One region of the Paenibacillus sp. Marseille-P2973 genome, then DNA from elsewhere that is predicted to be linked to it. Evidence: riboswitches for the same ligand, from Rfam matches in the RefSeq annotation. Region 1 holds a riboswitch; the other holds the start of a gene.
The links. A riboswitch is a leader RNA that binds a small molecule or an ion and turns the genes downstream of it on or off. The one in region 1 is predicted to bind glycine.

Region 1 (6,053 bases):
AACGTTTTATTTGCATTATGAGGATATTAATGACTTGCTGCGCCAGATTGTACATGAGATCTTTGATGATTTATCCATGAAAGTCGAGCCGTTGTTACAGGTGACAAGCAACGACGAACAGCAGCAGCTGGTTACATTTTTAAATTACTTTTATGAATACCGGAGCATTTTTGCCGTATTGGTTGAACACCCGGGCTTCAAAACCCACTTGACCAACTTATTGAAAAGCACCATAGAAAAACGCAGAGGAGAAAGAAACATAAGTTCCACGGGGAGGGTGGCTTCCGTCGATATTGTTGCCGCATCGCTGCTGGGGATTATTATTTGGTGGATTAAGGAGGATACTGAATATAGCGCTGAATACATCGCGGATCAGATTACCTTGATGTACAAAAGGAGATATTTGTAACAGTGACAAGGTCTGTCACTATTAGCGGTTAAGATAGATTTGAAACATAAACTCGAATTTATCGAAATAAGGAGATGAAATGATGTATAGCACAGTTGGAGACCTTATCGTCGAATGGAAGAACGAAGCGGAATTAACCCAGAAGGTGCTGGACGTCTTGACCGATGAATCGCTCTCGCAGCCGGTGTACTCCGATGGCCGCACGTTAGGGAGGATTGCGTGGCACTTCGTTACGAATATTCCGGACTATTTAACGGAGTTTGGAGTCTCGATTGAGAAAGTATCGAATCAGGATGAAGTACCAAATGCAAAGAAGATGGCGGAAACATTTAAGACAGTTAGCTCCCATGTGGTGGACGCGCTTCAAGAGCAGTGGAGTAATAGTACGTTGAAGAAAACCCAGAATGCCTTCGGAAGAGAAGAGTCTAACGCAACCATCTTCATGGGATTGATCAAGCATATCGCACATCACCGAGGTCAAGTTACAGTACTGATGCGCCAAGCGGGATTGCCGATACCTGCTGTATATGGCCCCTCGAAGGAAGGTTGGGCTCTCATGGGGATTACTCCTCCGCGTTGAGGCTCGTGATTCACCGGCATAGCGACTTTTATCACTGATTAAATCATCACATCGCAAGTATTATGGTAAAATATCAGAACGGCAACAAAATTTCATTAATTTCATAATTCGCAAGCTATGATTGCTATGGATCACACTATAGCAGGAGCAGCTTCTGGAGAGACTGCGGGATTTCCGCGGCGCCGAAGGGTTCACAATCTCAGGCAAAAGGACAGAAGAGTACTGAATATTTATTTGTCATGCTGATGGCTAATGCTATTAGCAGGGCAGATACTATTTCATATTCTTTATGAACCGGGAGATTGGATGACATCCAATCTCTTTTTTGTTTTTTACCAAAGTAATGCAAACATTAAGGGGGAACTTGGTATGGCACAACCGGAATTAAAGAGAGAGCTGGCCAATCGGCATGTTCAACTCATCGCCATTGGCGGCACCATCGGTACGGGATTGTTTTTGGGTTCGGGCAAAGCGATTCAACAGGCGGGTCCGTCCATCATGATTACGTATCTGCTCGTGGGCATCGCCGTATTTTTCGTAATGAGAGCGCTGGGAGAACTGCTGTTATCCAAAGCGGGTTATCAATCGTTTACGGACATTGCCGAAGATTATCTCGGACCGCGAGCCGCATTTATCACTGGCTGGACTTATTGGTTTTGCTGGATCATGACAGCGATGGCCGACGTTATCGCTGTGGGCGTATACGTGCAATATTGGTTTGATATCCCGCAGTGGATACCGGCCGTCATCTGCCTGATCATTTTATTGGGGCTCAATCTGTTAACCGTCAAAAACTTTGGAGAACTGGAGTTTTGGTTTGCGTTAATCAAGGTCATCACAATTCTCGCTTTGATCGGCATCGGGATCATTTTGCTGATTATGGGATTCAAAACGGATGCCGGATCGGTCACGATCACGAACCTCTGGAAACATGGAGGAGTATTTCCGAACGGTGTCACAGGCTTTTTATTTTCCTTTCAAATGGTGGTCTTCGCTTATGTTGGCGTGGAATTGGTAGGCGTATCGGCAGCCGAAACGTCCAATCCGGAAAAAAACATCCCATCGGCAATCAATAAAATACCGCTGCGGATTTTGTTCTTCTACGTTGGCGCTCTTTTCGTTCTGCTGTGCATCAACCCGTGGACTCAGCTCACGGCGTCGGAAAGTCCTTTTGTAAAAACCTTTAGTTTGGTAGGAATTCCGCTTGCCGCAGGCATTATTAACTTTGTTGTATTGACTTCGGCCGCTTCGGCCTGCAACAGCGGGATGTTCTCGACAAGCCGGATTCTCTATAATTTGAGCAAGAACCGGCAGGCGTCGCCGCACTTCGGAAAGTTGAATAAAAATCATGTGCCGGGGAATTCGCTATTCATTTCTACGCTGGTCATCTCCGCGGGGGCTCTTTTGAGCAAGCTCGTTCCGGAGCAGGCATTCGGAATTGTGACGACCATAAGTGCCATTTGTTTCATCTGGGTGTGGGGCGTCGTGCTCGTATGTCATATCAAATATAAGAAAACCCGGCCTGAATTACAGGCTAAATCGAAGTTCAAGGCCCCATTCACACCGGCCGTGAACTATGCCGTCTTAACGCTGTTCGCCGGAATTCTCATCATTATGCTAATCGCTGCGGAAACACGACCGGCTTTATTGTTTACGCCGCTATGGTTTGTTCTGTTGTTCATCTTGTATTCGATCGGAAGCAGGAAGGGAAGAAGCAGTCAGGATCAGAACATGATCCATAAGCAGTAAGGACGAGCAAGATTAAAGCAGGATACTCTTTTCCATTTGGAAAGGGGGATCCTGCTTTTTTTAACAGTTAGATGAGTCTGTGATAAATTTCTCATTTTGTGATTCAAATCCTGATTCATTTTTTGAAAGTGGGATAGGATGGGGTCAGTCAGTTAAACACAACGAGCCAATAGGAGGGCGAGACATAGAGATGAACAAAATCGAGATAGCCAAGGACACATACTGGGTAGGAAAGATTGATGATCGTGAGGTGCCGTTCCACCGTTTGATTCTTGCTAAAGGGACAACGTACAATGCTTATTTGCTCAAAACAGCCAAACCAACCGTTATCGATACCGTAGATATGGAATTCGGGCGTGAGTTTGTGGAGTATTTGAGTGAATTTATTGATCCGAATGACATCCAATACATCGTTATTAATCATACGGAGCCTGATCATTCCGGCGGTTTGGCAGCACTCGCGGGCAGAGCGCCTAACGCAACGATTGTGTGTACGGAATTAGCGGTTGGCGAGTTGAAAGAAATGTATAAGCTCCATTCGAGAAACTTCCTGGTTGTAAAGGATGGCGACACGCTGGATATCGGCGGCAAAACATTGAAATTCAAGGAAACGCCTTACCTGCATACTGAAGAAACGATGATAACGTATTGTATCGAGGATAAGGTTTTGTTCCCTTGCGATATTTTTAGTACCCATGTGGCCGCGACAGAATCGCTCTTCGCAGATGAAGCCGGCTATGATATTACGGATGATTTCATCGGTTACTATAATGCCATTATTCACCCGCACCGCAGATACGTGCGCACCTTGATTCAGGCGCTGGAGGATCTGGATGTTCAAATGATCGCCCCTTCGCACGGCTATATTTTGCGCACGGATATTCAGAAATACATCGACATCTATGCCACTTTAAGCGCCAATGCCGTAGAAAACAAGCGAGTAACGATCGTCTATACAACCATTAAGAACAATACAAAGAAAATAGCCGAGCAACTCAAGCAATTCTTTGAAGAAAACCAAATTCAGGCGACGGTATTTAATTCGGATAAAGCAGATAAAGCGGAAATCATCGCCAGCATTCAAGCCGCTGATGCCGTATGGATCGGAAGCTCGACCAAATACGCGGATATCATCGGGAACCTGGAAGAGTTGTTGACGGATCTGAAGGAAATGAATTTAGAAGGCAAGATTGCCGCCGCATTTGGTTCTTACGGATGGAGCGGGGAAGCGATTGAGGTCATCCAGGACTATCTTTTACAGACGAATATGAATGTACAGACCACTTCCCAAGTCATCAAATCAACGGGAATGACGCATGTTGAGTTTCCGGTTCGGATCCGATTTTCCCCTAAAAATGAACAGTCGAAAAAAATTGAGCACGCCGCCGCTTTTGTTGCCGATTTGCTGCAAAGCGCGATCTAAGGGATGAGGTGAAATTATGACGAAGAACTATTGTATCATTGGCACGGGTGTCGCTGCGGTCAACGCGGCAAAAGCCATTCGGGATCAAGATCCGGAAGGGAATATCCGCTTGTTTGGATCTGAGGATTCGTTGCCTTATAACCGCATTAAGCTGTCAAAGGATTTGTTCGCCGATTTGCGTAGTGAGAAGGTGCTGATCAAGAAAGAGGCGTGGTATCAGAAGCAACAAATTCAGACGCTTCCAAACACGGCTATTGCTCAAATCGATGTAGAAAGCCATGTACTAATGACTTCTTCAGGTGAGCGTATTTCCTATGATAAATTGTTAATTTGTACAGGTGCGAAGAACCGAAAGCTGCCGCTTCCCGGTTTTGACAAGCGCGGGGTGTATACGATCCGCGAACTGCATGAGGCCGAGGCGTTCAAGGAATTTATTGAAGACAAATCAAGCATTGTGAATATTGGCGGAGGCATTCAAGGTTTGGAGACCGCATGGTCGATCGTGAAGGCCGGCAAAAGAGTAACTATCCTGGAAGCCGCTCCGCGCCTGATGGCCAGACAATTAGATGAAAAAGCAAGCTGCATGCTACAACAGAAGATTGAGGCAGCAGGAGTTGATGTCCGGTTGCAGGCTGCAGTTCAGCAGGTTACAGGGGAAGAAGCTGTAGCAGGGATTCAAGTCAACGATGCAACCATACCTTGTGACAGTGTGATCTACTCCATCGGCGTCATTCCGAACTTGGACCTTGTGGCGGACACGCCCGTGACTACCCGGCAGGGGATTATCGTCAATGACTATATGGAGACGAATGTTCCTGATGTATATGCGGCAGGAGATGTTGCCGAGTGGAACGGCGCGGTAGAAGGTCTATGGGACCGTGCGATGGATCAAGGGAAAGTAGCGGGCAAGAATATGGCCTCCCAAGGAACGGAAGTCTATCGGAAGACGATTCCTATGACGGTATTTAACGCCTTTGATCTTGCCTTATTCTCTATGGGGCTTGTCGATGAGTCGCAATGTGATACCACCTTGGTTGAAGAAGATGCTGCCGGAAAATATACGAGATTGTTTATTGCGAATCAAGCTATCGTGGGTGTCATCTCATTTGAAAGTGTCATTGCGGCTGCGCCGTATAAAACAGCGATTGAGAGCCGAGTATCCTTGGCTGGGCTGGACCTGGAGGCGTTGTCGATTCAAGAGGTTATGACCGCTATCAAAGAACGGCTTGCAACACCAATAACTGCGTAACGAATATAAAGGAGACGATCAACATGGAATCGATGAAAAAGTACATCTGTATCCCCTGCGGATACATCTATGATCCTGCTGTAGGAGATCCGGATGAGGATGTTGAGCCGGGCACTGCGTTTGAGGATTTGCCCGAAGATTGGGTCTGCCCTGTATGCGGGGAAGACCAAGATAAATTCGAAGAAGTTCCCGAAGAATAGGAAGGATCTATCCGGATAGGGCACATTCCCCTTAACGCAGACACCTCCCATCGAATTGTAGGACAACAATTCCGGGAGGTGCTTCTGCGTAGTTTGTGCTTGAGAGCACAAGCCTACCCCAATTCCTAGAGTATACTGTTCTCATTGATACTCATTATCATCAAATACCATGAAGATAGATATAGAACGTAAACTATTTGAATTAGGGTGGTGGATGCACTTATGAAAGAACATTCCTGTAACCATGATCCAAAAGGGCGAAAAGTGCCTTGTCCCAAGAAGGTTCCGATCTTTCAAGCTTTGTCCGATGAGGAGATCATGAAGATTGCTCAAATGACCAGACATATCCGGTATAGTAAAGGGCAGATGCTTTTAAATGAAGGTGAGAACTCGGATAAATTATTTATCGTCAACTATGGGCAAGTTAAGGTGTCGAAATTTAC
Region 2 (6,053 bases), on a different contig from region 1:
AAAAACGAGCTGTTCACTTTTTCCGATGCATCATTTCCGACACATAAATTCGTACCGTATTCCGGCGACAAAGTACTTTTCAATTCATAGGCCCGGTCAACGAGACAAGCGTAGATTTGTTCCAGCAATTCCGCGTCCGTCTCCCGTTCCGGGAGCGCCTTCAGATTGAGATAAATCGAGTGCCTGCTGTCCGGGGAACGTCCGGGCGGGACGGAATTAATGACGCCAACCTGGCCTTTGGCGACCATTCTGCCGTTTTCAAATGCACAGAACACGTTATTCCAATTCTCTTCATTCCCTACCCACCAAAACACGGCATTGGCTCTAGAACTTACGGCTGTATACAAATCGCCCAGCAGTTGCATATCATCCTGTCTGAAATTTCGAATGGTTCTGCTTATCGCAGAATGGTTCATTACATTACCTCCTACATGCATATCTAGTATTAGATTCAAAATATCATGCTCTCCAAAGTAGAGACAGAGATACTTTGCATATAAACGTCTTTTACAATTTACAAAAGAGCCTAGTCCGGTTATTCAACAAGCTAAAGAAGTAGGCTATAATTTTAATGAACTTAAGGAGGCGATGGAATGAAAAGAATAGCCGTATTTTGCGGGTCAAGTGCCGGAGCATCTGAAGTTTACGGCCAAGGGGCGGCCGAGCTGGGCAAAGAACTGGCTGCAAGGAAGCTTACTCTTGTTTACGGGGGCTCCAGCGTGGGGTTGATGGGTACTGTTGCCGATACGGTGCTTGCGGAAGGCGGAGAAGCCATCGGCGTGCTGCCGACTTTTTTGGAAAACCGGGAAATTGCTCACAAGAACCTGTCCGAACTATATATCGTGGATTCCATGCACGAAAGAAAGGCCAAGATGGCCGAACTGGCGGATGGCTTCGTGGTTCTGCCGGGAGGAGCGGGCACGATGGACGAATTTTTCGAAATATTCACATGGGCGCAGTTGGGCCTGCATCGCAAGCCCTGCGGACTGCTGAACACGAACCGTTACTACGATCCCCTGATCACCATGATCAATCATATGGCCGACGAGCAGTTCCTTCAGGAAAAGTTCCGTTCCATGACGCTTAGCGACACGACTCCCAAAGGACTGCTGGATCAATTTCTATCTTATGAACCTCCTGCGGTAAAAACATTTATGACGACCAAGCAACAGGTTTAATCTCAAAAAACTGTACAACCTGACAGATGGCCTGGAATGCCGAAAAGGTATAACATAATTACAGTATAAAAACAGCCGCCCGAAAGGGCGGCTATTTTTTGCGTGCTCGCAGTTCCTTCATGATCTTGCGGCCGGTCGGAGTCTGAGCCAGACCGCCTTGGGCGGTCTCCCGGTGCCGGCTCGGCATGGCGGAGCCGACCTCCAGCATCACGTCGATCACCTCGTCGGACGGAATGGCGCTTCGCACACCGGCCAGCGCCATATCTGCGGCCGCCAGCGCATTGACTGCCCCGAATCCGTTACGGACGATACAGGGGATTTCGACGAGGCCGCCGACCGGATCACAGATCAAGCCGAGCGTATTTTTAAGAGCAAGCCCGACCGCATGCACCGCCTGCTCCGGCGTGCCTCCGCGCAGTTCCACCATAGCCCCGGCCGCCATGCCGATCGCCGAGCCGACTTCCGCCTGGCACCCGCCTTCGGCGCCGGAGATGAACGAATTGTTGGCGATCACATAACCGATCGCCCCGGCGCAGAACAGCCCCCGCACCAGATGCTCGTCGTCCCAGCCGAAACGTTCCTGGGCGCTTACGAATACGCCGGGAATGATGCCGCATGAGCCTGCCGTCGGCGTCGCGACGATCCGCCCCATGGAAGCGTTGACCTCCGACACGGCCAGGGCATAAGCCATCGCCTGGCAGGCGATGTCTCCTGCTGACGATTCTTCACGCTTCCGGTATGCCTCCACCCTTTTGGCATCACCGCCCGTCAATCCGCTGGGCGATTTCGTTTCCTCCGTCAATCCTTTATGCACCGCGCTTTTCATGATTTGGTAATATTCCGTCATGACCGTCATTATCTCGGCCGCGGATTGGCCGGTCTCTTCAGACTGATCCTGAATCATAATTTCCGAAATCGTCTTGGATTCACTCTCACACAGTTCCATGAGTTCCTGCAAATTGCGAAACCGCATCGTACCCGCTCCCTCCTAAGTCAGATGAATATATGAAACCCGGCTGACGTAAGGCAATGAGGTAACCTCGCCAATCAGCGGTTCAGGAATGGCCGAGTCCGCTTCCACCACAGTAAGCGCTTCTCCTGTCCTGCCCTTCCGGTCGGTAATAATATAACCTATATTGACGTCCGCTTTACTAAACAAAGCGGTAATCCCTGCCAGCACGCCCTGACGGTCGGCATGAGCCACCACCAGCGTAGGCAGTTCGCCGGAGCTCTTCACTTCGAATCCGTTAATGTTGCGGATCACGACGGTCCCCCCGCCGATGGAAGCCCCAATCACTTCGCATCGCTCTTCCCCGGAGGTCAAATTTATTTTTACTGTATTCGGATGAGCTCCAGGCGCCGTGCCGGTTGAAAAGTGCAGGTTCACTCCGGCCTCCTCCGCGTTTTGCAGAGAATTGCGAATCCGCTCGTCATCCGTGCGGTAATCCAGGATACCGCCCACTACCGCAAGATCCGTGCCATGCCCCTTAAAGGTCTCGGCAAACGAACCATAGAAGCAAATATCGGCCTCCGTCGGCTCGGCACCGAGCAATTGTCTTGCAAAGCGTCCGATCCGTACCGCTCCGGCGGTATGGGAGCTGGACGGGCCGATCATCGCCGGCCCGATAATTGAGAACACATTCTTGAATCGCATCGATATCTCCCCCGGCTGCTCTTATTCCTCAAGAAAGTCAAGTCATGCAAAAAGGACAGGAAAAGGCCAATTGCCTCTTCTCTGTCCCGGTTACCAGAAAGTTTAATGTCCCTCATCACTCGGACACGTACCCCTTGGGTGGCTGAACGCTCTCTCCAGAGTCGCGTCGGATTATGGTCCTGTTACCTGAGAGATTCATGACTGGCGCGCAAGGCCTGCCCTTTGCTCCTTCGGTGCCGCTCATTCCTGCAAGGATAGCGGGCTCTCCCATAATCGTCATTCGCGTATATTATAGTTTGTATTAAATGTAATTTGAGCAGGTAGAAATGTCAAGTTCTGGCTCAGAAGGCCGAAAAGCTGCGGATAACCTCCTCAAATTCCGGCTCCTCCATCGCAATATCGTCGATCTCGCCCCAGGTGCCCACGATTCGGATGATCTCCATCGTGCTGACCTCGGTACGGTTTGCCTCGATCATAACGGTATCGTCCTCCATGCCCGTCACACGGAACAAATGAGAATGAGCGCGGCGGTCCAAATCCTCCGGTACATGATAAGCCCCACGGAACTTGATCCGGATGGATGTTGGCAGCCCGATCATCTCCCGCAAGGACGGGATGGTTCCATCATACGTGAGTTGCCCGTGATCAATGACCATGACCCGATTGCACAGCTGTTCGATATCGTCCATGTCATGCGTGGTCAGCAAAATCGTTTTGCCGAAATCCTGATTCAGTGTGCGCAAAAACTGCCTGATATTGACTTTCGCGTGCACATCCAGCCCGATGGTCGGCTCGTCGAGAAACAGCAGCTCGGGATCATGGAGCATGGCGGCTGCAATATCCGCCCGCATCCGTTGACCAAGGGACAGCTTTCGCACCGGCGTCTCCCAAAATTCATTCAGATCCAGCAACTCTGCGAACTGATTCAATCTTTGATTTTTATCGGCCGGGCTGACATCGTACATCTGAGCCAAAATATCATAGGAATCCTTAACCGGAAGATCCCACCAAAGCTGACTCCGCTGTCCGAACACGACGCCGAGCTGCCGCACCGCTTTCCGGCGGTCCTTGTGCGGGTTCAAGCCGCCCACGGACACCTCGCCGGAGGTGGGGTGCAGGATCCCGGTCAACATCTTTATTGTGGTCGACTTTCCCGCTCCGTTCGGACCGATATAGCCAACAAATTCTCCCCGTTCCACTTGAAAGCTGATGCCGCGCACCGCCTCTTTATGCCGGTATTCCCTGGAAAATAACGTACGTATGCCGGAAAATCGGCCTTCCCGAACAACCGGGGTCTTAAACTCTTTATATAAATTCCGGGCTTCGATCATTGCTTAACCCCTCCCCTAGCTTCCCGTACTTTGGTATTTAGTGATGCCGAACCGCCAGAAGCGCAGGCTTGCCGCAAGACAGACGATCGCCACGCCTGCCGATGCCGCGAGCACCCATGCCCCCAACTCGCCCCGCAAAATATAAAGGGACGGAATGTAATTCACGAAGCCTACCGGGATTACGATCAGCAGCAGAGAGGACATCCACTTGGGATATATCGAGAGCGGGTACTGTGCCGCTGTACGGGCCGCATCCTCCGTGAATGTCTGCAGCTCGCCGATCCGTGTAGTCCAAAAGCCGATCGTAGCCGTCGCGAGACCGATCGAGAACAAGATGACCGCGCCCGTGCCAATAATAAACAAAGTGGATGGCACAGCGGTCCAACCGACTTGCCCGCCCTTCATCATCCCTCCGAGGGACCAGCAAAGGATGAACCCGCCCTGCAACACTTCGCCGAGCATAATCCGGAAATTTTGCGGCATCAATGCAAGCAGCACCGGCATTGGCCGGGTCAAGAGCTGATCGAAATCGCCGCTGACGAGGTATTTTTCCAAATGATGCACCTCATCGGCAAAGGTCCGGTACAGTGTTTTGGACAAGGTCATTACCGCGAATAAATAACCCACCTCATAGATGGACCAACCCTGGATAGCGCCGAATTTATGCAGTACAATCGCGACCATCAGAAACTCGGAGATCTGGATCAGGGCGGCCAACACCGCCGCAAGCAGGAAATTAAACTTATATTGCATCCGGCTTCGGATACTGGTGCGGATCAACAGCCGGTACAAGGTCAACCAGGATTTAAGCTTCATCCTCCCTGCACCTCCACTTTCCGCCGCACCACTTTGGTCGCCAGAAGACAGAGAACCGTCAGAAGCGCGCACCAAAACAGGGTTCCCCATAACCAAAAGGCATTACCATAGCCGAGATACACCGTTGTGGGCACATATAGCAGATAAGGATAAGGAGACATCCAAGCCAGACTCTCCAGCGGTCCCGGCAGCCACTCGAGCGGAATAAAAAATCCGGCAAGCAGATTGATGAGCGCGTGATTGCCCCAATAAAGCCATGACGACTCGGTTGTCCATAATGCGCTGACTCCAATGAGATAATTCAAGCAAATGGATAAGTAGGCAGCTCCGGACAATCCGGCAGCGGTGTGCAAATAAGTAATTCCATGCTGTGGAGTCTGAAGCGAAAACACAAAAAAGTACAGGAGATAAATCGGAATGGATTTGTAAAGAAGCTGGTAGGCGATTTGCCCGCATTCCCTGGCCGCCATATGGCTGAACAGATGAACGGGACGCATCAGATCAAGCGAGATTTGACCGGTCCTGACGGCTTGCGGAATACCGAGACCGTTCGAGATGAAGCTGGTAATCCAGAGCGCCGCCTGGGTAAAGCCGATGTAGCCGACCATTCCCTGCGTTCCGTATTCTCCCAAAGGGTGATCCCGGCCCAGGCCGATCCAGATGCACGCGTACATGAACCCGAACATGGCGCTAGCGAGATTGTGCACCATATGCGCGCCGCGGTATTGCAGGTTGCGGGCATAGGCTTTGGAAGCCAGCGTGAAATAGAGCATAAGTATAGCACCTCCGATAAGCATAATAGACGCTGAAATCCGTCCACTTCAGACAAGGCGATTTTGCAAGAAGGACACTATCATACCTTAATATTCCAAGCCGGACAAGAGGTTTCTTGAGATAAAATAAGTAGTGCGCACATTCGCTCCGTTACGAAAAAAAGAAGTCCAGGCCTTTACAGGCACAGGACTTCGATTAAAAATCCATTATTCTGCCAAAACTTGCCCCGTTACGACGGTTCCCTTCTTTGTGAGCTTGTAATTCACAATCTCGCCGCTCCAGAAATGGAATTTCAGAATG

Region 2: linked by a shared signal. The riboswitch ahead of sdaAB (L-serine ammonia-lyase, iron-sulfur-dependent subunit beta) and the one ahead of KB559_RS21490 (amino acid permease) in region 1 are both predicted to bind glycine.

The regions. Positions count from the first base shown of each region.
Region 1 is NZ_JAGQEH010000016.1:19,730-25,782, reverse strand. It holds gene KB559_RS21500 (TetR/AcrR family transcriptional regulator) at 1-409, shown strand, start outside; gene KB559_RS21495 (DinB family protein) at 492-989, shown strand; glycine riboswitch at 1,134-1,214, shown strand; gene KB559_RS21490 (amino acid permease) at 1,359-2,738, shown strand; gene KB559_RS21485 (FprA family A-type flavoprotein) at 2,929-4,161, shown strand; gene KB559_RS21480 (NAD(P)/FAD-dependent oxidoreductase) at 4,178-5,410, shown strand; gene rd (rubredoxin) at 5,443-5,610, shown strand; gene KB559_RS21470 (Crp/Fnr family transcriptional regulator) at 5,833-6,053, shown strand, end outside.
Region 2 is NZ_JAGQEH010000004.1:452,968-459,020, reverse strand. It holds gene KB559_RS11625 (GNAT family N-acetyltransferase) at 1-416, opposite strand, end outside; gene KB559_RS11620 (LOG family protein) at 594-1,178, shown strand; gene sdaAA (L-serine ammonia-lyase, iron-sulfur-dependent, subunit alpha) at 1,270-2,151, opposite strand; gene sdaAB (L-serine ammonia-lyase, iron-sulfur-dependent subunit beta) at 2,167-2,832, opposite strand; glycine riboswitch at 2,997-3,112, opposite strand; gene KB559_RS11605 (ABC transporter ATP-binding protein) at 3,174-4,163, opposite strand; gene KB559_RS11600 (ABC transporter permease) at 4,179-4,979, opposite strand; gene KB559_RS11595 (ABC transporter permease) at 4,976-5,752, opposite strand; gene KB559_RS11590 (cellulase family glycosylhydrolase) at 5,960-6,053, opposite strand, start outside.